2 regions of the Agrococcus sp. UYP10 genome follow, and region 1 is predicted to be linked to the other one. Evidence: predicted binding sites of a transcription regulator. Region 1 holds the regulator's gene; the other holds the start of a gene.
The links. The regulator LexA, encoded in region 1, represses DNA repair genes until DNA is damaged. The targets are predictions, from matches to a motif close to TCGAACANNTGTTCGA.
Positions count from the first base shown of each region.

Region 2: a site for LexA is predicted at 2,375-2,390, ahead of ABIB37_RS09430 (HNH endonuclease signature motif containing protein). Genes of this name have one in related genera too.

Region 1 covers NZ_JBEPPG010000001.1:12,458-23,655, reverse strand. The annotation lists gene hflX (GTPase HflX) at 1-784, shown strand, start outside; gene lexA (transcriptional repressor LexA) at 788-1,411, opposite strand; gene ABIB37_RS00120 (hypothetical protein) at 1,633-1,995, shown strand; gene ABIB37_RS00115 (histidinol-phosphate transaminase) at 2,045-3,124, shown strand; gene hisB (imidazoleglycerol-phosphate dehydratase HisB) at 3,134-3,733, shown strand; gene hisH (imidazole glycerol phosphate synthase subunit HisH) at 3,733-4,368, shown strand; gene priA (bifunctional 1-(5-phosphoribosyl)-5-((5-phosphoribosylamino)methylideneamino)imidazole-4-carboxamide isomerase/phosphoribosylanthranilate isomerase PriA) at 4,399-5,148, shown strand; gene ABIB37_RS00095 (SseB family protein) at 5,141-5,962, shown strand; gene ABIB37_RS00090 (DUF1844 domain-containing protein) at 5,959-6,315, opposite strand; gene infC (translation initiation factor IF-3) at 6,474-7,616, shown strand; gene rpmI (50S ribosomal protein L35) at 7,627-7,821, shown strand; gene rplT (50S ribosomal protein L20) at 7,856-8,242, shown strand; gene ABIB37_RS00070 (TrmH family RNA methyltransferase) at 8,244-9,053, shown strand; gene ABIB37_RS00065 (amino acid ABC transporter ATP-binding protein) at 9,132-9,869, shown strand; gene ABIB37_RS00060 (glutamate ABC transporter substrate-binding protein) at 9,908-10,831, shown strand; gene ABIB37_RS00055 (amino acid ABC transporter permease) at 10,895-11,198, shown strand, end outside.
Region 2 covers NZ_JBEPPG010000001.1:1,895,822-1,907,019, forward strand. The annotation lists gene ABIB37_RS09405 (ZIP family metal transporter) at 1-455, shown strand, start outside; gene ABIB37_RS09410 (biopolymer transporter Tol) at 481-792, opposite strand; gene ABIB37_RS09415 (Hsp20/alpha crystallin family protein) at 799-1,221, opposite strand; gene ABIB37_RS09420 (hypothetical protein) at 1,299-1,796, opposite strand; gene ABIB37_RS09425 (SRPBCC family protein) at 1,895-2,347, shown strand; gene ABIB37_RS09430 (HNH endonuclease signature motif containing protein) at 2,475-3,914, shown strand; gene ABIB37_RS09435 (DEAD/DEAH box helicase) at 4,152-6,236, shown strand; gene ABIB37_RS09440 (class I SAM-dependent methyltransferase) at 6,251-7,006, shown strand; gene ABIB37_RS09445 (DsbA family oxidoreductase) at 7,025-7,684, opposite strand; gene ABIB37_RS09450 (hypothetical protein) at 7,749-8,192, opposite strand; gene ABIB37_RS09455 (CDP-alcohol phosphatidyltransferase family protein) at 8,189-8,818, opposite strand; gene ABIB37_RS09460 (FUSC family protein) at 8,842-9,882, opposite strand; gene ABIB37_RS09465 (VOC family protein) at 10,031-10,438, shown strand; gene ABIB37_RS09470 (MDR family MFS transporter) at 10,531-11,198, shown strand, end outside.

The sequences.
Region 1 (11,198 bases):
CGAGCTCGACCGCCGCCGCATCCACACCCGCATGGCGCGGCTGCGGAAGCAGATCAAGGGCTTCGGGCCCGCGCGGCAGGCGAAGCGCGCCAACCGCGACCGCTTCGAGGTGCCGGGCGTCGCCATCGTGGGCTACACGAACGCCGGCAAGTCGAGCCTGCTCAACCGCATCACCGGCGCGGGCGTGCTGGTCGAGAACGCGCTGTTCGCGACCCTCGACGCGACGGTGCGGCGCTCGAGCACGCCCGACGGCCGCGAGTTCACGATCGCCGACACGGTCGGCTTCGTGCGCAACCTGCCGCACCAGCTCGTGGAGGCGTTCCGCTCGACGTTCGAGGAGGTGGCGGAGTCGGACGTCGTCGTGCACGTCGTCGACGCGAGCCACCCCGACCCGGCGGCGCAGATCGCCACGGTGCGCGACGTGCTGGGCGAGACGGGCGCGCGCTCGATCCCAGAGGTCGTCGTGTTCAACAAGGCCGACCTCATCAGCGACGACGAGCGGCTCGTGCTGCGCGGGCTCCAGCCGGACGCCGTGTTCGCCTCGGCGCGGACGGGCGAGGGCGTCGACGCGATCCTCGCGAGGATCGCCGAGCTGCTGCCGCGGCCGGAGGTCGCGGTGTCGCTGCTCGTGCCGTTCGACCGTGGCGACATCATCGCGATGCTCCACGACCGCTTCGAGGTGCTGCGCGAGGCCTACGAGGAGGCGGGCACGCGCGTCGACGCGAAGGTGACCGAGGCTGCGCTCGCGCAGCTGGCGGAGTTCCGGGTCGAGCCGGCCGCCTGACGCCTAGACGGCGCGCAGGACGGCGACGACGCGCCCCAGCACGTCGGACTCGTCGCCGAGGATCGGCTCGAACGCCGAGTTGCGGGGCAGCAGCCACGTGTGGCCGTCGCGCTGCTTGAACACCTTCACGGTCGCCTCGCCGTCGAGCATCGCGGCGACGATGTCGCCGTTGTCGGCCGTCTGCTGCTGCCGCACGACGACCCAGTCGCCGTCGCAGATCGCGGCGTCGATCATCGAGTCGCCGACGACCTTGAGCATGAAGAGGTCGCCGGTGCCGACGAGCTGCTTCGGCAGCGGGAACACGTCCTCGACCTGCTGCTCCGCCGTGATCGGGATGCCGGCGGCGATGCGGCCGACGAGCGGCACGAACGTGGCCTGGTCGACGCTGCCGGCGGTCTCGTCGAGCTCGTCGTCGACGAGCACCTCGATGGTGCGGGGGCGCGAGGGGTCGCGGCGGATGGCGCCGGCCAGCTCGAGCTGGCCGAGCTGGTGGGTGACGCTCGAGAGCGAGGACAGCCCGACGGCGTCGCCGATCTCGCGGTAGCTCGGCGGGTAGCCGCGCTGGCGGACCGCTCGCTGGATCATCTGCAGGATCGCCTGCTGCTTGTCCGTCAGCTGCCTCGCCATGCCCGCCCGCTCTCGATGTCAGTAGCCCCTGCTTGACTCCTGGTGGTTCGAAAGCGTATCCGACAGGGTGCCCGGATCAAACGGATGTTCGAGCGTGTCGTGGAGATTCTCCGCGGCAGGGCTTGACGCATCCGTGGAATCGAAGATAGGTTCGAAACAGAGATTCGCGGCCGGTGCTCCCGGCCGAGCACCGGCTGCGGATCCCACGAGAGGAGCAGGCCATGACTGCCATCGCCACCGCAAGCATCACCGGCACGCCGACCGTCCGGGTGCGCATGACGCCGCGCGGTCGCCGCGCCCTCGCGCTGCTCGTCGCCGCCCCCGTCATCGTCGCGGGCACCCTCGCGGGTGCCGGCGTCCTGGGCGGTGCGCTCGCCGGCGCCGTCGCGTCGTCCTCCACCGACACGGCCCAGTTCGAGCACATCACCGTGCTCCCGGGCCAGTCGCTCTGGCAGATCGCGCAGGTCGTCGCCCCCGAGGCCGACCCGCGCGACGTGATCGCCGAGATCGAGCTGCTCAACGGCATCGCCGGCGCGATCCAGCCCGGCGAGCAGCTGGCGATCCCCGCGCACTACTCGCGCTGAGCGCGCGGCCGCGCCCTGCGCGGCTCGCCCGCCGTCCTAGGCTGGTTCAGTGACGAGCCTCGACGACCTCCCCATCCGCGACGACCTGCGCGGGCTGACGCCGTACGGCGCTCCGCAGCTCGACGTGCCGGTGCGGCTCAACGTCAACGAGAACGCCTACCGGGTGCCGGAGGCGGTCGCGCTCGACATCGTGCAGGAGATCGCTCGCGCGCTCCCGGACGCGAACCGCTATCCGGACCGCGAGTTCGACGCGCTCCGTCGCGCCTTCGTCGACTACCTCGGGCGCGGCCTCGAGCCAGCGCAGCTGTGGGCGGGCAACGGCTCGAACGAGGTGCTGCAGCACGTGCTGCAGGCCTTCGGCGGCCCCGGCCGCTCGCTGCTCTCGTTCACGCCGACGTACTCGATGTACCCGCTGCTCGCGCAGGGCGTCGGCATGCGGTGGGTGCCGGTGCCGCGCGCCGCCGACTTCACGATCAGCCCGGACGCCGTGCGCGCGGCGATCGCCGAGCACGACCCGGACGTCGTCTTCCTCTGCTCGCCCAACAACCCCACCGGCACGGCGATCGGCCTCGACGTCGTCGAGGCGGCCGCAGAGGCCGCGCGCGGCATCGTGCTCGTCGACGAGGCGTACGCCGAGTTCGCGCACGACCGCAGCCAGACCGCGCTCTCGCTGCTCGATCGGTACCCGCGCCTGCTGGTCTCCCGCACGATGAGCAAGGCGTTCGCGTTCGCCGGCATCCGGGTCGGCTACCTCGCCGCGCACCCCGCCGTCGTCGACGCGCTCCGGCTCGTGCGGCTCCCGTACCACCTGTCGGCGATCACGCAGGCGGCGGCCGTCGCGGCGCTCCGCCACAGCGACGAGATGCTGTCGCGCGTCGACGAGCTGCGCACCCAGCGCGACCGGATCGTCGACGAGCTGGCGGCCATGGGCTTCGAGCCCTACCCGTCCGACGCCAACTTCGTGCTCGTCGGGGGCGTCGCCGACCCGCAGGCCACCTTCCGCGCCCTGCTCGACCGCGGCATCCTCGTGCGCGACGTCGGCCTGCCCCACACGCTGCGCATCACCGCCGGCACGCGGGCCGAGACGAGCGCGCTGCTGGCCGCGATGGCCGAGCTCGGCGCGGAATAGGATCGAGGCATGGCCCGCACTGCTTCCATCGAGCGCACGACGAGCGAGTCGAGCATCCGCCTCTCGCTCGACCTCGACGGCGACGGCACCTCGTCGATCTCGACGACCGTGCCGTTCTACGACCACATGCTGACGGCCTTCGCGAAGCACTCGCTCATCGACCTCACGGTCGAGGCGTCCGGCGACACCGACATCGACGCGCACCACACCGTCGAGGACACCGCGATCGCGCTCGGCCTCGCGCTCGCCGAGGCGCTCGGCGACAAGGCCGGGGTGCGGCGCTACGGCGACGCCACCGTGCCGCTCGACGAGGCGCTCGCGCGCGCCGTCGTCGACCTCTCCGGCCGCCCGTTCCTCGTGCACGGCGGCGAGCCCGCCGGGTTCGAGCTCCACCGCATCGGCGGCCACTTCACCGGCTCGCTCGTGCGGCACGTCTTCGAGGCGATCACCCTCAACGCCAGGATCACCGCGCACGTCGAGGTGCTCGCCGGCCGCGACCCCCACCACGTCGCGGAGGCCGAGTTCAAGGCCTTCGCGCGCGCGCTCCGCGTGGCGGTCGAGCACGACCCGCGCGTCACCGGGGTGCCGTCGACCAAGGGCGCGCTCTGATGGCTGCGCGTCCCCGCGTCGCCCTGCTCGACTACGGGCTCGGCAACGTGCACTCCGCCGCGAAGGCGCTCGAGGCGGCCGGCGCCGACGTGACGCTCACCGCCGACCGCAGTGCGGTCATCGAGGCCGACGGCCTCGTCGTGCCGGGCGTCGGCTCGATGGCCGCGTGCATGGCCGGCATCCAGGCGATCCGCGGCGGCGAGCTCATCGGCCGACGCCTCGCGGGCTCTCGTCCGGTGCTCGGCATCTGCGTGGGCATGCAGGTGCTCTTCTCGGCCGGCGAGGAGGGCGGCAGCCCGACCGTCGGGCTCGACGAGTGGCCCGGCACGGTCCGCCGGCTGCAGGCCGACATCCTGCCCCACATGGGGTGGGCGCAGGTCGACGCCCCCGACGACTCCACGCTCTTCGCCGGGCTCCGCGACGAGCGCTTCTACTTCGTGCACTCCTACGCGGCCACCGAGTGGAGCATCGACCCGCACCCGCGCATCCGCCAGCCGCGCGTGACGTGGGCCGAGCACGGCGAGCGATTCATCGCCGCCGTCGAGAACGGCCCCCTCGCCGCCACCCAGTTCCACCCCGAGAAGTCGGGCGACGCGGGCATCCGCCTGCTGCGGAACTGGGTCAGCGGCCTCTGAGCTCCTACCCCCGGAAGGCATCGAACCCCCATGACCGACTTCAACCAGTCGCCCAAGCTGCAGCTGCTGCCCGCCATCGACGTCGCCGACGGCAAGGCGGTGCGGCTGACGCAGGGCAAGGCCGGCACCGAGACGTCGTTCGGCAGCCCGGTCGAGGCAGCGGAGGACTGGGTGCGGCAGGGCGCCGAGTGGCTGCACCTCGTCGACCTCGACGCCGCCTTCGGCCGCGGCGACAACCGCGGCGTGATCAAGAAGGTCATCAAGGCCGTGCGCGGCCGGGTGCAGGTCGAGCTCTCGGGCGGCATCCGCGACGAGGCCTCGCTCGAGGCCGCGCTCGCCACCGGCGTGAAGCGCATCAACCTCGGCACCGCCGCCCTCGAGAACCCCGAGTGGACGGCCTCCGTGATCGCCGAGTACGGCGAGCAGATCGCGGTGGGCCTCGACGTGCGCGGCACCACGCTCGCGGCGCGGGGCTGGACGCAGGACGGCGGCGACCTGTGGGACGTGCTCGACCGGCTCGAGGCCGCCGGGTGCAGCCGCTACGTGGTCACCGACGTCACGAAGGACGGCACGCTGCAGGGTCCGAACATCGAGCTGCTGCGACAGGTGGCCGAGCGCACCGAGAAGCCGGTCGTCGCGTCCGGCGGCATCGCGAGCCTCGACGACATCGCCGCGCTCCGCGAGCTCGTGCCGCACGGCGTCGAGGGTGCCATCGTCGGCAAGGCGCTCTACGCGGGGGCGTTCACGCTCGCCGCCGCGCTCGACGTCGCGAGTGCCTGAGGCCGCGGACTCGGCCGGGCGGCCGTGGGCCGGCCGCTCGTTCGACCATCACGACACCGCCTACGCCGGCGACGACGGCTCGCCGCCCGCGGGCTACCGCGAGGCGGTGCGCGCCCTCGCCGACGGCACCGCGGGCCGGGCTGCCGTCGTTGACGCGCTGCGCGGCGAGCGCCTGCTCGTGCCGCTGCTCGCGGCGGCGGGGGAGACGGGCGTCGACGACCGCGGCAGGACCGTCGACAAGACGCAGGAGCTGTCGATCGTCACCGTGCTCGGTCCCGACGGCGAGCCGATCCTGCCGATGTTCTCGGGGGTCGACGCGATGCAGGCGTGGAACCCGCGCGCCCGCCCGGTGCCGACGAGCGTGCAGCGCGCCGCGGCTGCGGCCCTCGACGGACCTGCGCGCATCGTGGTCGATCCCGGCGGCGAGGGCGAGTTCGTGCTCGGCCGCTCGATGCTCACCGCGCTGCTGACCGACGAGCCCTGGCGCTGGGGCGTCGAGGATCCGGCCGTGCACGCCGCGGTGCTCGACGCCCTGCTCGCAGCACCCGCTGTGCAGGCGGTCGTGCTCGCGACCGGCGATCCGCGCTGCACGCTCGCGGGCGCGGAGCTCGAGGTGCATGCGCTCGTCGACGGCTCGCCCGACGCCGCCGGCCAGGTGCAGCGCGCGGCGCAGGCGCTCGGCGGCGCGGAGGTCGTGCGCGAGCGCATCGCGAGCGTCGCGGTGCGGCTGCACCGCTGGGACGGCGGCGCCGCGCGCCTGCCCCTCGTGGCGCCGGCAGCGCTCGCCGTCACGCGCGCCGAGCTCGAGCGCTAGTTGACCGGCCCGGTGAACTTCTCGCCCGGGCCCTTGCCCGGTGCGTCGGGGATCGTGCTCGCCTCGCGGAACGCGAGCTGCACCGAGCGCAGGCCGTCGCGCAGCGGTGCGGCGTGGATGCCGCCGATCTCGGCCGCGGCCGCCGTCACCAGCCCGGCGAGGGCGTTGATGAGCTTGCGCGCCTCGTCGAGGTCGAGCTGCTGCTCGGGGTCGTCCGCGAGCCCGACCTTCACCGCGGCCGCGCTCAGCAGGTGGATCGCGACGGTGTTGATCAGCTCGACCGCGGGCACCTCGGCGATGTCGCGCATCTCGGCGATGGCGTCGTCGTGGTCGTGCTGCATCGCGTCGGTCATCGCACTCTTCTCCCGAAGGTCGGTCTCTGGTAGGCTTCTGCAGGTTTCGGGCTTCGCGCCCGGAGGTGAAAGAGGAGCAATCCCACCCGCAGTCGTTCCAGGCTAACGGGTCAACGGCACCGCGACGCTTCGTCGCCAGGTGCTGAGCCGCGCAGCAGATCCGCGCGTCGGCTCCTCGTTCGCCGTGCACCAGCACACAGCACGCAAACGAGAAGGAGCCCGCGATCAGCGATCCCCGCACCAATGAGCGCATCCGCGTCCCTGAAGTCCGACTGGTCGGCCCTGCCGGCGAGCAGGTCGGCGTCGTCCGGGTCGAGGATGCCCTTCGCCTTGCCCGCGAGGCAGAGCTCGACCTCGTCGAGGTCGCGCCCGACGCCCGCCCGCCCGTCGTCAAGATCATGGACTTCGGCAAGTTCAAGTACGAGCAGGCTCAGAAGGTCAAGGAAGCACGTCGCAACCAGGCGAACACGGTCCTCAAGGAGGTCCGGTTCCGGCTCAAGATCGACGAGCACGACTACGAGACCAAGCGCAAGCGCGCCGAGGGCTTCCTCAAGGCCGGCGACAAGGTCAAGGCCATGATCCTGTTCCGCGGCCGCGAGCAGTCGCGCCCTGAGCTGGGCGTGCGCCTGCTGCAGCGCTTCGCGGAGGACATCGGCGAGTTCGGCTCGGTCGAGTCGTCGCCGACGATCGACGGACGCAACATGGTCATGATCGTCGGCCCGATGCGCTCGAAGTCCGACGCGAAGGCGGAGCTCAACGCCGCCCGCTCGGCGCAGCGCGCCGCGGACCAGGAGAAGCGTCGTGCCGAGGCCGAGCGCCAGGCGGCGCACCAGGCCGCCCTCGACGCCGAGCGTCCCGCTCGCCCGGTGCTGCCTGCCCGCAGCGCCGCGACCGGTGACTCGGAGTCGCGCTCGTCGCGTCCCTCGACCGGCACCTCGCGCCCGGCCAGCAGCTCGCGCCCCGCGAGCAGCTCGTCGTCGCGCCCGTCGAGCGCCTCGAGCTCGTCGCGCCCGTCGTCGGAGTCGTCGGACTCGCGCCCCCGCCAGACCGCGCGCACCGTGCAGCCGACCCCGGCCGGCGCACCGCGCCCGTCGACCGCGCCGCGCCCCGCGTCCGCGGCGCCCGCCGCCGCGAAGCCGGCCGGCACCCCCGCCGCCGCGCCCGCGGCACCGAAGCCCGCCGCGAAGCCCGCGGTCCCGAAGCCCGCGGCCACGCCCGCGGCGCCCTCGGCGGCCGGCAAGCCCGCAGCGCCCAAGGCCAAGCCCGCAGGTCCGCCCGCCGGCAAGCCAGCATCCGAGTAGGAGAAGAAGAATGCCCAAGCAGAAGACGCACTCCGGTGCGAAGAAGCGCTTCAAGATCACCGGCACCGGCAAGATCCGCAAGCAGCAGGCCGGCATGCGCCACAACCTCGAGGTGAAGTCGTCGGTCCAGACGCGCCGCCTCAACAAGGACAAGGTGCTCGCGCCCGCCGACGCCAAGATCATCAAGAAGCTGCTCGCCCGCTGACGCGCGCGACTGAGAGACAAGAGAGAACAGACTCATGGCACGTGTCAAGAGGGCGGTCAACGCCCACAAGAAGCGTCGCGTCATCCTCGAGCAGGCCTCCGGCTACCGGGGCCAGCGCTCGCGCCTGTACCGCAAGGCGAAGGAGCAGCTGCTCCACTCGCACGTCTACGCCTTCCGTGACCGCAAGGCCAAGAAGGGCGACTTCCGCCGCCTGTGGATCCAGCGCATCAACGCCGCGTCGCGCGCGAACGGCCTGACCTACAACCGCCTGATCCAGGGCCTCGGCCTCGCGGGCATCGAGGTCGACCGTCGCATGCTCGCCGAGCTCGCGGTGCACGAGCCCGCCACGTTCGCGACCCTCGTCGAGGCAGCGAAGGCGGCCCTGCCGGCCGACACGTCGGCGCCGAAGAACGCAGCCTGACATGCTCGACAGCCCCCGCGCGCCCCGCGTGCGAGAGGCTGCGAGACTCCAGCAGCGAGCAGCCCGGTCATCGACCGGGCTGTTCCTGTTGGAGGGCCCCGCGTCGCTCGACGAGGCGGTGCGCTGGCAGCCCGCGCAGCTCGTCGAGGTCTTCGTCACCGACGCCGCGCGCGAGCGCCACGCCGACCTGCTCGAGCGCGCCGCGCAGCACGCCACGCTGACCGCCGTCTCCGACCGCGCGCTCGCCGCGCTCGCCGACACCGTGCACCCGCAGGGCGTCGTCGCCGTCGCCCGCCAGTCGCCGGTGCGGCTCGAGGACGCGATCGAGCGCGCCGCCGCCGAGGAGCACCCGCTCGTCGCGATCCTCCACGAGGTGCGCGACCCCGGCAACCTCGGCACGATCCTGCGCGCGGCCGACGCCGCCGGCGCATCCGCCGTCATCGTGACGGCCAACTCCGTCGACCCCTACGCGCCCAAGGTCGTGCGCGCCACCACCGGGTCGCTCTTCCACGTCGACGTCGCCGTCGGCGCCTCCACGCTCGATGCCGTCGAGGCCGCTGCGGCGGCCGGGCTCTCGGTGCTCGCCGCCGACGTGACGGGGGAGGACCTCGTCGCGCTGCAGGCCGAGGGCGTGCTCGCCCGACCCACCGCGTGGCTGTTCGGCAACGAGGCGCGCGGGCTCGACGCCGCGACGCTCGCGCTCGCCGACCGCGCGGTGCGGCTGCCCGTCTACGGGCGCGCGGAGTCGCTCAACCTCGCGACGGCCGCGTCGGTCTGCCTCTACCAGAGCGCGTTCGCCCAGCGCAGCTGACGGGGCGCGTGTAACCGTTTCGTTTCGATCCGGGGATCGCGCGCTCAGCCTGGCCATAGGTCGTGCTTTGATGGCGGCATGCAGCCCCTCGTCGAGCTCGACCACGTCAACAAGCACTACGGCGAACTCCACGTGCTGAACGACATCAACGTCAGCATCCCCAAGGGCCAGGTCGTCGTCGTCATCGGGCCTTCTGGCTCCGGCAAGTCGACGTTCTGCCGCGCCATCAACCGCCTCGAGACGATCGACGACGGCGAGATCCGCATCGACGGCGTCAAGCTGCCCTCCGAGGGCAAGGGGCTCGCGCAGCTGCGGGCCGACGTCGGCATGGTCTTCCAGTCGTTCAACCTCTTCGCGCACAAGTCGATCCTCGAGAACGTGACGCTCGGCCCGATGAAGGTGCGCGGCAAGAAGCGCAAGGACGCGGAGGAGCAGGCGATGGTGCTGCTCGAGCGCGTCGGCATCGCCAACCAGGCCAACAAGATGCCCGCCCAGCTCTCCGGCGGGCAGCAGCAGCGCGTCGCGATCGCCCGCTCGCTCGCGATGGAGCCGAAGCTCATGCTCTTCGACGAGCCCACGAGCGCGCTCGACCCCGAGATGATCAACGAGGTGCTCGACGTCATGGTCGAGCTCGCCCACGGCGGCATGACGATGATCACCGTGACGCACGAGATGGGCTTCGCCCGCAAGGCTGCGGACCGCGTGCTCTTCATGGCCGACGGCAAGGTGCTCGAGGACTCGACGCCGGAGTCGTTCTTCTCGAACCCGCAGACCGAGCGGGCCCAGGACTTCCTCTCGAAGATCCTCACCCACTGACCCCTTCCCGAAGCACCACCACCCAAGGAGAAGCACCCATGCGCACCAAGCTGACGCTGGGCGTCGCCGCTGTCGCGGTCCTCGCCCTCACCGCGTGCGGCGGCCCTGCCGGCACCACGTCGTCCGAGGCCCCCGAGGAGCCCGCAGAGACGGGCGCGGCCACCGAGCACCCCTACGGCCTGGAGGTCGCCGAGGCGCCCGAGTTCGAGGCCGGCACCACCATGGCCGAGCTCGCCGAGGCCGGCTCGATCACCATCGGCACGAAGTTCGACCAGCCGCTGTTCGGCCTGGTCGGCCCGGACGGCGCCCCCGAGGGCTTCGACGTCGCGGTCGGCTCGCTCATCGCCGCCGAGCTGGGCATCCCCTTCGAGGGCATCCAGTGGGAGGAGACCGTCTCCGCGAACCGCGAGACGTTCATCGAGAACGGCACCGTCGACCTCGTCGCGGCGACCTACACGATCAACGACGCCCGCAAGGAGAAGATCGACTTCGCCGGCCCGTACTACGAGGCCGGCCAGGCGCTCATGGTGCTGGCGGGCAACCCCGAGGGCCTCACCGGTCCGGATGACGTCTCCGGCCTCCAGGTCTGCTCCGTCGAGGGCTCGACCCCGGCAGCGCGCATCGTCGACGAGTACGGCGCCGTGCTGAACGCGACCGACACCTACTCGAACTGCCTCGACCCGCTGCGCAACGGGCAGGTCGTCGCGGTCACGACCGACAACGTGATCCTGGCCGGCTTCGTCGACCAGAACGCCGGCGAGTTCGAGCTCGTCGACGGCGGCGCGACCTTCACGCAGGAGCCCTACGGCCTCGGCATCGAGAAGGGCGACGACGAGTTCCGCACGTTCATCAACGACGTGCTCGAGGAGGCCGTCGCCGACGGCACCATGGCGTCGCTCTGGGAGCAGACGGCAGGCGCCGTGCTGCCGACCCCCGAGTTCCCGGCACCCGACCGCTACTGATCGATCACCCGAGCCGGGTGCGGGAGGTCCTCCTCCCGCACCCGGCCGCCGGATGAGGGACTGATGCAAGCACTTCTCGAGAACTGGCCGCTCTGGCTGCAGGGCATGGGCGCGACACTGCTGCTGACCGGGGTCGTGACGCTCATCGGCCTGCCCATCGGCATCCTGCTGGCGGGCATGCGGGTGTCGCCCGTGGCCGCGCTGCGCGTGGTGGCGGCCGTCTGGACGGAGGTCGCGAGGAACACCCCGCTGACGCTCGTGTTCTTCTTCACCGCCTTCGTGCTCCCGAAGCTCGGCATCGTCCTCGACTTCACCCTGGGCGCGATCATCGCCCTCACCTACTACACGAGCGCCTTCTTCGCCGAGG
Region 2 (11,198 bases), 1.9 Mb from region 1:
GTCGCGGCTCCGGCGCCGCCGGTGCTGCCGGGATGCCGCTCGCGGTCGGGGCGCTGCTCGACGGCGTGCCGGAGCAGGCGGTGCTCGGCATCGGCCTCGCCACCGGCGACGGCGTGAGCGTCGCGCTGCTCGTCGCGGTGTTCGTCTCGAACCTGCCCGAGTCGGTCGGAGCGTCGGCCGACATGCTGGGCGCCGGCCGCTCGCGCCGCTTCGTGCTGCTGCTCTGGCTCGGCGTCGGCGCGATCTGCACGCTCGCGTCCGTCGGCGGCCGCGCGATCGCCGAGGTGGCGCCGCCGGCCCTCACGGGGGTCGTCGACGGCTTCGCCGCCGGCGCGCTGCTCGTCATGCTCGTCGACGCGATGATCCCGGAGGCGCGCGCGAAGGCCCGCGACCTCGCGGGACTCGCGACCGTCGTCGGCTTCGCCGTCGCCGCAGGGCTGTCGCTGCTGTCCTGAGCGGCCGTCCGCGGCCGGCGGGCGATCAGCGCGTCGGCGGTGCCAGCTCGTCGAGGCGCCGCAGCCGGTCGCTGGCCCTGGCGGCGCGATCGGCCTCCGAGAGGTCCCACCAGGCGTCGCCCCGCTCGCCGAGCCCCTCCTTCGCGAGCTGCACGCGGTCACGCGCGGCGTCGCGGTCGTCATCGTTCTCGGCGAGGCGCACGGCGGACCGGGCGCGGCCGAGGTGCGAGCGCAGTCGCGCTGCGGCATCGGCGGGCAGCGACGGGTCCTCGGCGCGCCAGCGCCTGCCGTCGACGACGATCCAGCGGCCGTCGTCGGTGCGGGTGGTCTCGCGCATCCGCGCCTAGCGCCGCTCGATCGGGATGTGCCGGGGCTTCGCGGGCACCGGGTCGAGCGCGACGCGCACCGTCAGCATGCCGTCCTCGTACGACGCGGCGATGTCGTCGTCGCGCGAGCCGATCGGCAGGCGGATGGCGCGGGCCAGTGCGCCGTAGCGGAACTCCGACCGCTGCGGCTCCCGGCGGTCGGGGTGGCGCTCGGCGTGGATCGTCAGCACGCCGTGCTCGACCTTGACGTCGATGTCGCGCGCGGGGTCGAGGCCCGGCAGCTCGGCATGGATGACGAAGGCGCCGTCCTCGACGACCTCCTCGACGCGGATGCCCGGGAGCGGGCCCTTGCCGTCCCAGCCGCCCAGCAGCGCGAAGGCGTCGAACCACTCGGTGAACGGCGGGAAGATCGGGTACTTGCGCGAAGCCTCAGCAGCCATGTCGAGCTCCCTCCGTGGGGTCCGTCCGTGCCCCATGTCTACTCCGCTTCGGAGGGCGACTCAATCGGCTGAGCGCATCAGCGGATGCAGTACATCGCTCCGAGTCCGGCCGCTGCCCACGCTGAGACGAGCTCGCGCAGCTCGACGAGGTGGCTCGAGGCGTAGGTGGGGCTGCCCTTCCAGCTGCTGTCAGAGGAAGGGTCCGCGACCCAGCGCTCGAGCGCATCGATGTCGATGAGGGCGAGGTCGCGCGCGACGAGCGGCAGGTAGGCGGACGGCACGACGCCGAAGTACGGGTGGTGGCCTCCCGGTCCGTCGCGGACCGAGCCTCGGAGGAGCAGCCCCGCAGGTCTGACTGGCAGCGCTTCGCCTGGGCAGCAACCGGCCAGCATGCCGGTCGGTCGCTCGGCGGGTGCGAGGAGATAGCGCTGCAGGTCATGCCACGCCTTGTCGAGTCCGGCATGCCAGCCGTCCTTGGTCTCCCGGTCAAGCGCGTTCGACGCCGTCATCGGATCTGCCAGCACGTCACCGATCGCGGCGTCCGGCATCGGCCATGCGTAGTAGCGGATTCCCATGGGCGAGAGGATGCACGGGTCGATGGCAACGAGGTGCGTTCGACCGCGCGACCTGTGGACACCCGCTCGCCGCGGCGCACGGATGCTTGGATGGCGGCATGAGCGATACCGACGAGTCCCGAGTCGTGCACGCGAGCCGCGTCATCGCGGCCCCCGCCGACGTCATCTTCGAGCACATCGCCGACCCGGCGAAGCAGCCGGCGTGGGACGGCAACGACAACCTCGCCGAGGCGGCCGAGGGGCAGCGCGTGCGCGGCACGGGCGACGTGTTCTCGATGACGCTCACCGGCGACGGCGCCGTGCGCGAGAACCACGTCGTGGAGTTCGAGGAGGGCAGGCGCATCGCGTGGATGCCCGCGGAGCAGGGCACGCCGCCCATCGGCCACCTGTGGCGCTGGGAGCTCGAGCCGGAGGGCGCCGGCACGAGGGTGACGCACACGTACGACTGGACCGAGCTGCACGACGAGCGGCGCCTCGGGCGCGCGCGCCGCACGCTGCCCGCCAACCTGCTCGCGTCGATCGATCGCCTCGCGGACCTGCTGGAAGGCTGACGGACTTCTCCACATGCTGTCGAGAGTTCGAACGCTTGTTCGACGCTCGTGGTAGCACGGACCCATCGAGCACCACCGACGGCGGTGGGCCGAGGCGGTGGTCCCGATGGTGGACGCGGAGGTTCCGGTGGAGCAGCAGGCGCGGCAGGGCAGGTCGCCAGAGGCGGCCGCGCTGCGCGAGGCGCTCGACGGGCTCCAGCGGCACGTGCTCGCCGTCACGACCGCGTTCGAGGGGCTCGGCGATGCCCAGCGCTGGGATGCGCTCGCGGCGGTCGGCGAGCTCGTGCGGTGCGCCGACAGCGCCGCGGTGCGGGTCGCCGGGCTGCTGCAGCAGGTCTCGCCCGCAGCCGATGCTCCCTCGCTCGCCCGCTCCTTCGGGTATCGCAGCACGAAGGACGCGCTGCGCCACGAGCTGGGCGTCACCGCGGGTCGCGCGACCGCGATCGTGCAGGTCGCGCTCGCGGCGACCCCTCGGCGCACGCCGACCGGCCTGCCGTTCGAGCCCCGCTTCCCGCACCTCGCCGACGCCTTCGTCGCCGGCTCGATCGGGCTCGACCAGGCACGCGTCATCGTCGAGCGGCTCGGAGAGGCGGGCAGCCGCATCAGTGACGACGACCGGCTCGCTGCCGAGGCGTCGCTCGTCGCCGACGCGGTCGGCGAGGTCCCGGCCGGCGAGCGCGGCTACGACGACCCGGTGCCCGCTCCGCCCGAGCAGCTCGCGACGACGGCGCGGGCCTGGCTGCAGGCGTTCGACCCCGACGGCGCCGAGCCGCGCGAGGAGGAGCAGATCGCGCAGCGCTCGTTCACGCTGCGGCAGTGCGCCGACGGCATCTTCCGCGGCCGTGTGGCGCTGCCGCCGGTCGAGGGCGCTGCCGTGCAGGCTGTGCTCGACGCCTACGAGTCGCCGCGCACCCGCATCGACATCGGCGGCTCGCCCTCCGCGGCCGACGACGACCGCACGCCCGACCAGCGCCGGGCGGATGTGCTCGCCGAGCTCTTCATGGCGCACGCACGCTCGGGCGATACGCCTCGCCCCGGCAAGGACGCACCGACCCTGCTCGTCGCCGTGACGCAGGCCGAGCTCGACGCCCACGCAGCTGGTCTGCCCGGCTTCTGCGAGATCGTCGAGACCGGCGAGGTCGTGCCGGTGCAGCTCGCGGCGCGCATCATCTGCGACGGCTTCGTGCAGGCGGCCCTCGTCGACGACGACGGGCACGTGCTCAAGCTCGGCCGCCGCAAGCGGCTGTTCTCCACGCCGCAGCGCAAGGCGATCATGCTCCGCGACCGCCACTGCCAGGGCGAGGGGTGCGATGCGCCGGCATCGTGGAACAGCGTCCATCACGTGCGCGCATGGGCCGACGGCGGCGCCACCGACATCGACAACGGCATCCTGCTCTGCACCCGCTGCCATACCGAGGTCCATGCGGGCCGGCAGGTGATCGAGCGCGTCGGCAGCCGCTGGCGAGTCACGCGCACGATCCTGCGGCCGGTGCGAAGGCCGTGGCGAGCCCGGCCTCGGGGGATCCTCGGGGCAGCCTCGCAGCGCACGCCGGTGCCGACCGGGTAGGATGGCTCTGACGTCAGCCCGCTGATCGCCGTCCGTGCCGCATCGCGGCCCTCACGCGCACCGCAGCAGGCGTCACCGGCACGACGAGCCGCAGCCTCGAGCTCCGGCTCCCGTCGCAGCCTGAACACCGGGGCCCGTACCCGCGGCCCCGCCTCGAATGGAGGACATGTGGCCGACGCCGCAACCATCGATGTGTCCGAGACGGACGCATCCATCACGGATGCATCGCCTGCAGACGTGACCGCCGAGGCGCCGTCGCGCGATCGCGACGCCCTCATCCCGCAGCTCGCCCGCGCCGTGCGCCAGGTCGAGGCGGGCGTCAAGCGAGGCAGCGCATCGCGCTCCACCCGCGTGAAGCTGCAGGTCGTGGCGATGCTCGCCCGCGAGGAGCGCGCACGCGTCCGCGCCGACAAGGCGCTCACCGACGCCGAGCGCGCCGAGGACCTCAAGCGCCTCGACGGCATCGCCGTCATCCTCGCCAAGGCCGCGAGCCGGGAGCCCACGCTGCTGCCGCTCCTCGGCGAGGGCGCGCCCATCACCGACGCCGTGCGCGAGCGCAAGCGCGAGATGCTCGAGGCCGCCGGCATGGAGCCGGAGCCCGAGGCCTCGTCCGCCCCCGCGCCCGAGAGCACCGAGCCGCTCGCGCCGCAGGTCGTGCCCCCGTCGGTGCACCGCGTGCAGCTCGCGAACCCGTTCCTCGAGCCCGACCTCTCGCACGTCCGCCGCAAGCCCGAGCGCGACCGCCTCGCCGGCTTCGACCTGCTCTCGCCGCTCTACCTCTCGTTCGAGGTCGCCGCCGACGGCAAGCCCGCCTGCATGCCGCTGCCCGAGCCGAAGCAGCGCCTCGCGCCCGGCGGCAAGGAGCTGATGCACCACCAGTCGCAGCTCGTGCAGGCCGCCCGCGACGGGCACCGCACCTTCCTGCTCGCCGACGAGCCCGGCCTCGGCAAGACCGCGCAGGCGCTGCTCGCTGCGCAGGCGGCGGATGCGTTCCCGCTGCTCGTCGTGGCGCCGAGCGTCGTGAAGATCAACTGGGCGCGCGAGACCGAGCGCTGGGCGCCCGGCCGCCGCGCCGCCGTGCTGCAGGGCGACGGCGACTCGCTCGACGCGTTCGCCGACGTCGTGATCGTCAACTTCGAGGTGCTCGACCGGCACATCGGCTGGCTCGAGCGCTTCGGGTTCCGCGGCATGGTCGTCGACGAGGCGCACTTCATCAAGAACATCCGCTCGAAGCGGTCGAAGCACGTGCTGCAGATCTCGGCGGCGCTGCGCGAGCGCGTCGGCAACCCGCTCCTGATGGCGCTCACCGGCACGCCGCTCATCAACGACATCGAGGACTTCGGCGCCATCTGGCGGTTCCTCGGCTGGATCGACCACAAGGAGCCGAACGCCGCGCTCACCGACCAGCTCGAGGACATCGGGCTCACGCCGATGGACCGCGGCTTCTACCCGGCGGCACGCAAGGCCGTCATCGACATGGGCATCGTCCGTCGACGCAAGATCGACGTCGCGTCCGACATCCCCGCCCGCCGCATCGCCGACATCCCGGTCGAGCTCGACGAGGCCTCGGTGCGCTCGATCAGGAGCGCCGAGCGCGTGCTCGTCGAGCGCATGCTCGCGCGCTACGACGCGGCGATGTCGCAGCGGTCCGCCGACGCGCGCGACGAGAGCCGCGTCGACGACGAGCTCGTGCGCCGCATCGCGCGCAGCGAGGTCGAGACGCAGGAGGGTGCCACCGGCGAGAACGTCTTCGCGCTCGCCCGTCGCATCGGCCGCGCGAAGGCCGCGCTCGCCGCCGACTACGCCGGGCAGCTCGCCCACTCGGTCGGCAAGGTCGTCTTCTTCGCGAAGCACATCGACGTCCTCGACGCCGCCGAGCAGTCGCTCGCGAAGGCGGGCATCAAGACGGTGTCGATCCGCGGCGACCAGACGCCCGCGCAGCGCCAGCGGGCGATCGACGCCTTCACCGAGGACGACTCGGTGCAGGTGATCGTGTGCTCGCTCATGGCAGCCGGCGTCGGCGTCAACCTGCAGGCTGCGGCCGACATGGTGCTCGCCGAGCTCTCGTGGACCGACGCCGAGCAGACGCAGGCGATCGACCGCATCCACCGCATCGGGCAGTCCATGCCCGTCACGGTGTGGCGCATCCTCGCGGCGCAGACGATCGACACGCGCATCGCCGAGCTGCTCGACGCGAAGGCCGGGCTCATCGGCCGCGCGATCGACGGTGCGGCAGGCGACGAGCCGACGAGTGGCGACCTGCGGCTCGAGGCGGTCGCGGGCATGCTGCACGACGCGGTCGCCGCGCGCCTGCGCGGCTGAGGCAGCCCGACCGGATGGCGTCGGCGCCCGACCCGATCTTCGGCGACCCGCGGCTCGCCGCGGTCTACGACGCGCTCGATCCGGATCGCTCCGACCTCGAGGTCTACGAGCGGATCGTCGTCGACGAGCTCGGTGCGCGGTCGGTGCTCGACATCGGCTGCGGCACCGGCACCTTCGCGCTCATGCTCGCCGCGCGCGGCGTCGCCGTGACGGGCGTCGACCCGGCGGCGGCATCCGTCGACGTCGCGCGGGCGAAGCCAGGCGCAGAGGCGGTCCGCTGGGTGGTCGGCGCCGCCGACGCGACCGCGGCGGATGCGTCCCCGGCGGCCGGCGTCGACGTCGTCACCATGACGGCGAACGTCGCGCAGGTCTTCCTCGACGACCTCGACTGGCACGCGGTGCTCGTCGCCGCCCGCCGCGCGCTCCGGCCCGGCGGCACGCTCGTCTTCGAGTCGCGCCGTCCGGAGCGCGAGGCGTGGCGGGAGTGGACTCGCGAGGCGACCCGCCACGTCGTCGACGTGCCGCACGAGGGCGCGGTCGAGGAGTGGGTCGAGGTGACCGACGTCGACGGCCAGTTCGTCACGCTCGCGTCGCCGACGATCTTCCACCGCGACGGCGCGCGCATCGACTCGACGTCGACGCTGCGCTTCCGACCGCGCGCGGCGATCGAGCGCTCGCTCGTCGCGGCCGGGCTCGAGCTCGTCGACGTGCGCGACGCCCCCGACCGGCCGGGCCGCGAGTGGGTCTACCTGGCGCGGCGCCTGGCCTGATCGGCCGAGGCGCCGGCGTCAGCGCTCGGCGGGCGCGTCCTCGAGGGAGAGCGCCCGCGCCTGGTCGAGCGCCTGCGTGAAGGTCGACGCGGGCTGCGCGCCCGAGAGCCCGAGCCGCATGTCGAAGACGAAGAACGGCACGCCGTTGACCCCGAGCTCCTGCGCCTGCTGGATGTCGGCGCGCACGGCGGGCAGGTAGCGCTCGTCCGCGAGCGCGTCGCGGATCTCCTGCGCGTCGAGGCCGGCGGCCGTGCCGATGGCGACGAGCGCCTCGACGTCGCCGATGTCGGTGCCCTGCTCGAAGTGACCGGAGAGCAGCGCCTCCTTCACCGCGTCGCCCGCGCCGTGCGCCTTCGCGAGGTGCAGCAGCTGGTGCGCGCGCAGGCTGTTCGCGACCACGAGCCGGTCGAAGTCGTACGCGAGCCCTTCGCCGGCGGCCTGCTGCGTCACGTGCGCGAACATCTGCCGCACCTGCTCGGGCGGCAGCCCCTTGCGGCTCGCGAGGTAGTCGATCTCGGTGCCGTCGTAGTGCTCGGGGAGGGTCGGGTCGAGCTGGAACGAGTGCCAGGTCACCTCGACCTCGTCGCGGTGCTCCCACGTGCTGAGCGCCGCCTCGAACCGGCGCTTGCCGATGAAGCACCACGGGCACGCCACGTCTGACCAGATGTCGATCTGCATGCTGGGGCCAACGCGCGGTGCGCCTCGGCATTCCCCGCTGCCGGGGTCGGCCGGCGGGGGCGCTTCAGCGCGGCAGCTCGTCGATGAGCGCGTCGGCCTCGGGGTCGTCCCAGTCGTCGAGGTCGATGTCGTCGTCATCCGCGACGACGACGGTCGTCGTGGTGTCGTCGTCGTCGTCGCTGTCGTCGTCGCCCAGCCAGGCGTCGGCAGCGGCCTCGAGGTCGTCGTCGCCCTCGTCGTCGAGGTCGTCGTCGTCGCGGTCCTCGTCCTCGGCGAGCTCGTCGCGCAGCCACTGCGCGAGCTCGCCCTCGGCCTCGGCGTCGACCATCGCCTCGACGCTCTCGTCGTCGAGCGGCAGGATCGCCATCACCTTGTCGCCGTCGCGCGCGACGATGGTGTCCTCGTCGCCGTCCTCGCCGGGCACGCGCTCCACCGACTCGTGCCAGCCAGCGAGGATGTCCTCGACGAGCGACGCCAGCCGCTCGCGCTCCTCGGTCCAGTCGGTCATCTCGGCTCCCGGTTCGTGGTCGTCGCAGTGGTCGTCCCAGTCTGCACCAGCCGCAGGCGACGCGCCTTGAGCATGTAGTCGACCGCGGCGATGATGTGCAGCCCGGTGCCGACGAGCAGGAGGGTCATGCCGATCGGGGCCGCCCACGGCACGACCGTGTGCCCGAGCAGCAGCACGACGATCGCCAGCAGCAGCAGCGCGGTGCGGATCTTCCCGAGCCAGGACACGTGGATGCTGCCGTCGCGCGCCTCGCGCCCGGCGAAGACGACCGCGAGCACGTCCATGCCGAAGATCACGGCGAGGATCCACCACTCGACGACGCCCGCGATCGCGAGCGAGAGCGTCACGCCGATGATGCCGATGCGATCCGCGATGGGGTCGAGCACCTCGCCGAGCCGCGACTCCTGGTGGAGCGCCCTGGCGAGCACGCCGTCGATCCAGTCGGTCGATGCCCAGACGGCCAGCAGGATGACGGGCACCCACGATCCGTCGGCGCCCGTGACGACGAGCCAGCACACCGGCACGAGCAGCCCGAAGCGCAGCAGCGTGACCGCGTTGGCGACCGTGAAGACCCGCTGGAAGTAGGGGTCGTTCGGATCGCGTTCGCGAGCCGGGGTGAGCGCCATGCCCACCTTGATAGCACAGGGCCTCAGCGCGGCAGGGAGCCCCAGCGACGGGTGGCGAAGCCGACCCCGATCCCGACGAGCGCGCCGATGACCGACTCGACGAGCCGGTCGACGAGCAGCTGGTCGACGGGCGTCGGCGAGGCCAGGTGCACCGAGAGCAGCGCGAGCGGCGTGACGAAGACCATCGCCAGCCCGTAGTTGCGGCCGACCAGCAGCTCGGCGCCGAAGGCGATGACCGCGACGAGCAGCACGATCACGAGCGCACTGGGATCGAGCAGCAGCACGCCCGCGGCGAGCAGCACGCCGAACGTCGTGCCGAGGATGCGCTGGGTGCCGCGGGCGAGCCCGGCGGCGAACGCGCCGGCCGAGATCGGCACGACCGCCGACACCATCGCCCAGTAGGGGTGCCCGATCCCGAGCGCGGCCGCGATCGAGCCCGCGAGCAGCACGCCGATCGCGTAGCGGGCGACGCGCCGCAGCTGCACGCGGCGGCCGGGGGAGAGGCGGTAGTCCCGTGCCGTCGGCGGCGACTCGAGCGGCGGCAGCCGTCGCGCGCGGCGCCACGCGGTGCCGGCGGAGCCGAGCAGCACGGCGAAGGCGGCGGATGCGGCGGCGACGCCGGCGGCCGTGCCGACCCCCGCGAGCGTGATCCCGGGGATCGACGCCGAGCCGCTGAACGCGAAGAGTGCGAAGAGCGGCCCGGGCGGGTGCCAGTCCTCGGCGTCGGACACGATCGAGACGAGGCCGGCGAGCGCGGCACCGCCGACGATCATCGGCCAGAGCGGGTCGGGCAGCGTCGCGACGAGCGAGCCGAGCACGACGGCGACGAGCATCACGCCCGCGGCGGTCGACTGCATCGCGAGCCGCGTGAGGTGCACCCGGTTGCGGCCGTAGAGCGCCGCGAAGGCGCCGAACGCCGCCCAGGCAGACCACTCGCTGTGGCCGATGAGGAGCAGCACGAGCAGCGGCACGGCGGTGCTGACGCTCGCGCGCAGCGCGACGCGATGGGCGCCGGCGTGCGGCCCGAAGGAGAGGAGCGCCTGCCGGAACCCAGGGCTGCTCATCGCGGGAGCTGGGCGGCCGCCCGGGTGCCGATCCGCGTCATCTCCACGGTCCTCCATGGTAGTCGCGGGCCCGGATGCGCCCGTAGACGGCCGCCCGCTCGCACGACTACGGTGGGCGCCGTCCCCACCCGGCGCGCGAGGAGCGGTCATGGCAGTCCAGATGGTGTTCCCCAACCACGCGGTGGCCGACGTCGCCCGCTCGACCGCGTTCTACGAGGCGCTGGGGTTCGAGCGGAACCCGATGTTCAGCGACGAGACGACGAGCTGCATGGTGCTGACCGAGCAGGTCGCGATCATGCTGCTCGAGCACGCGAAGTTCGACGAGTTCCTCGTCGGCGACCAGCGCCGCGCCCCCGAGGGCACGCTCGAGAACCTGCTCGCGCTGCTGCTGGGCAGCCGCGACGAGGTCGACGCGTTCGCCGCTGCCGGAGCCTCGGCAGGCGGTAGGCTCTCGAAGCCGGTCGAGGACAGCGAGTGGGGCATGTACGGCGGCCAGCTCACCGATCCCGACGGCCACATCATCGACTTCTTCTTCATGGAGGCGCCGCAGGCCTGACCTGCAGGGTCTCCACGCACCGGCGCGACCCCCGTGGGAATGCCCGCGCCGGGTCTGCGTTGGATTGACGCATCACTCGCGAGATGGAACCCATGCAGATCGACACCCAGTCCCCGCGCGCCGACGCGCGCCCCGCACCCGAACGACTGGCACCCGGCGGTGCCGTCATCATCGCCACCCTGCTGGTGTCGGCATTCGTCGTCATCCTCAACGAGACCGCGATGAACGTCGCGATCTCGACGCTCGTCGCCGACCCGGTGCTCGGCATCGACGAGCGCGCGGCGCAGTGGCTCACCACCGCGTTCCTGCTCACCATGGCCATCGTCATCCCGATCACGGGCTGGCTCATGGCGCGCTTCACGACGCGCACGCTCTTCATCGCCGCCATGAGCGCGTTCGTGCTCGGCACCGTGCTCGCCGGCATCGCCTCGTCGTTCCCGCTGCTGCTGCTCGGCCGGGTCATCCAGGCGTCCGGCACGGCGGTCGTCTTCCCGCTGCTCATGACCACGGTCATGCAGCTCGTGCCGCCCGCCCGTCGCGGCGCCTTCATGGGCACCATCTCGCTCGTGATCTCGGTGGCCCCGGCCCTCGGACCGACCGTCTCCGGCGCGATCCTGCAGGTCGCCTCGTGGCACTTCATCTTCCTGGGCGTCGCGCCGCTCGCGCTCATCATGCTGCTCGTCGGCGCGCGGAGCCTCAAGCGCGGCGAGGCGCAGGAGCCCCCGCACCTCGACGTCGTCTCGATCCCGCTCGCCGGCTT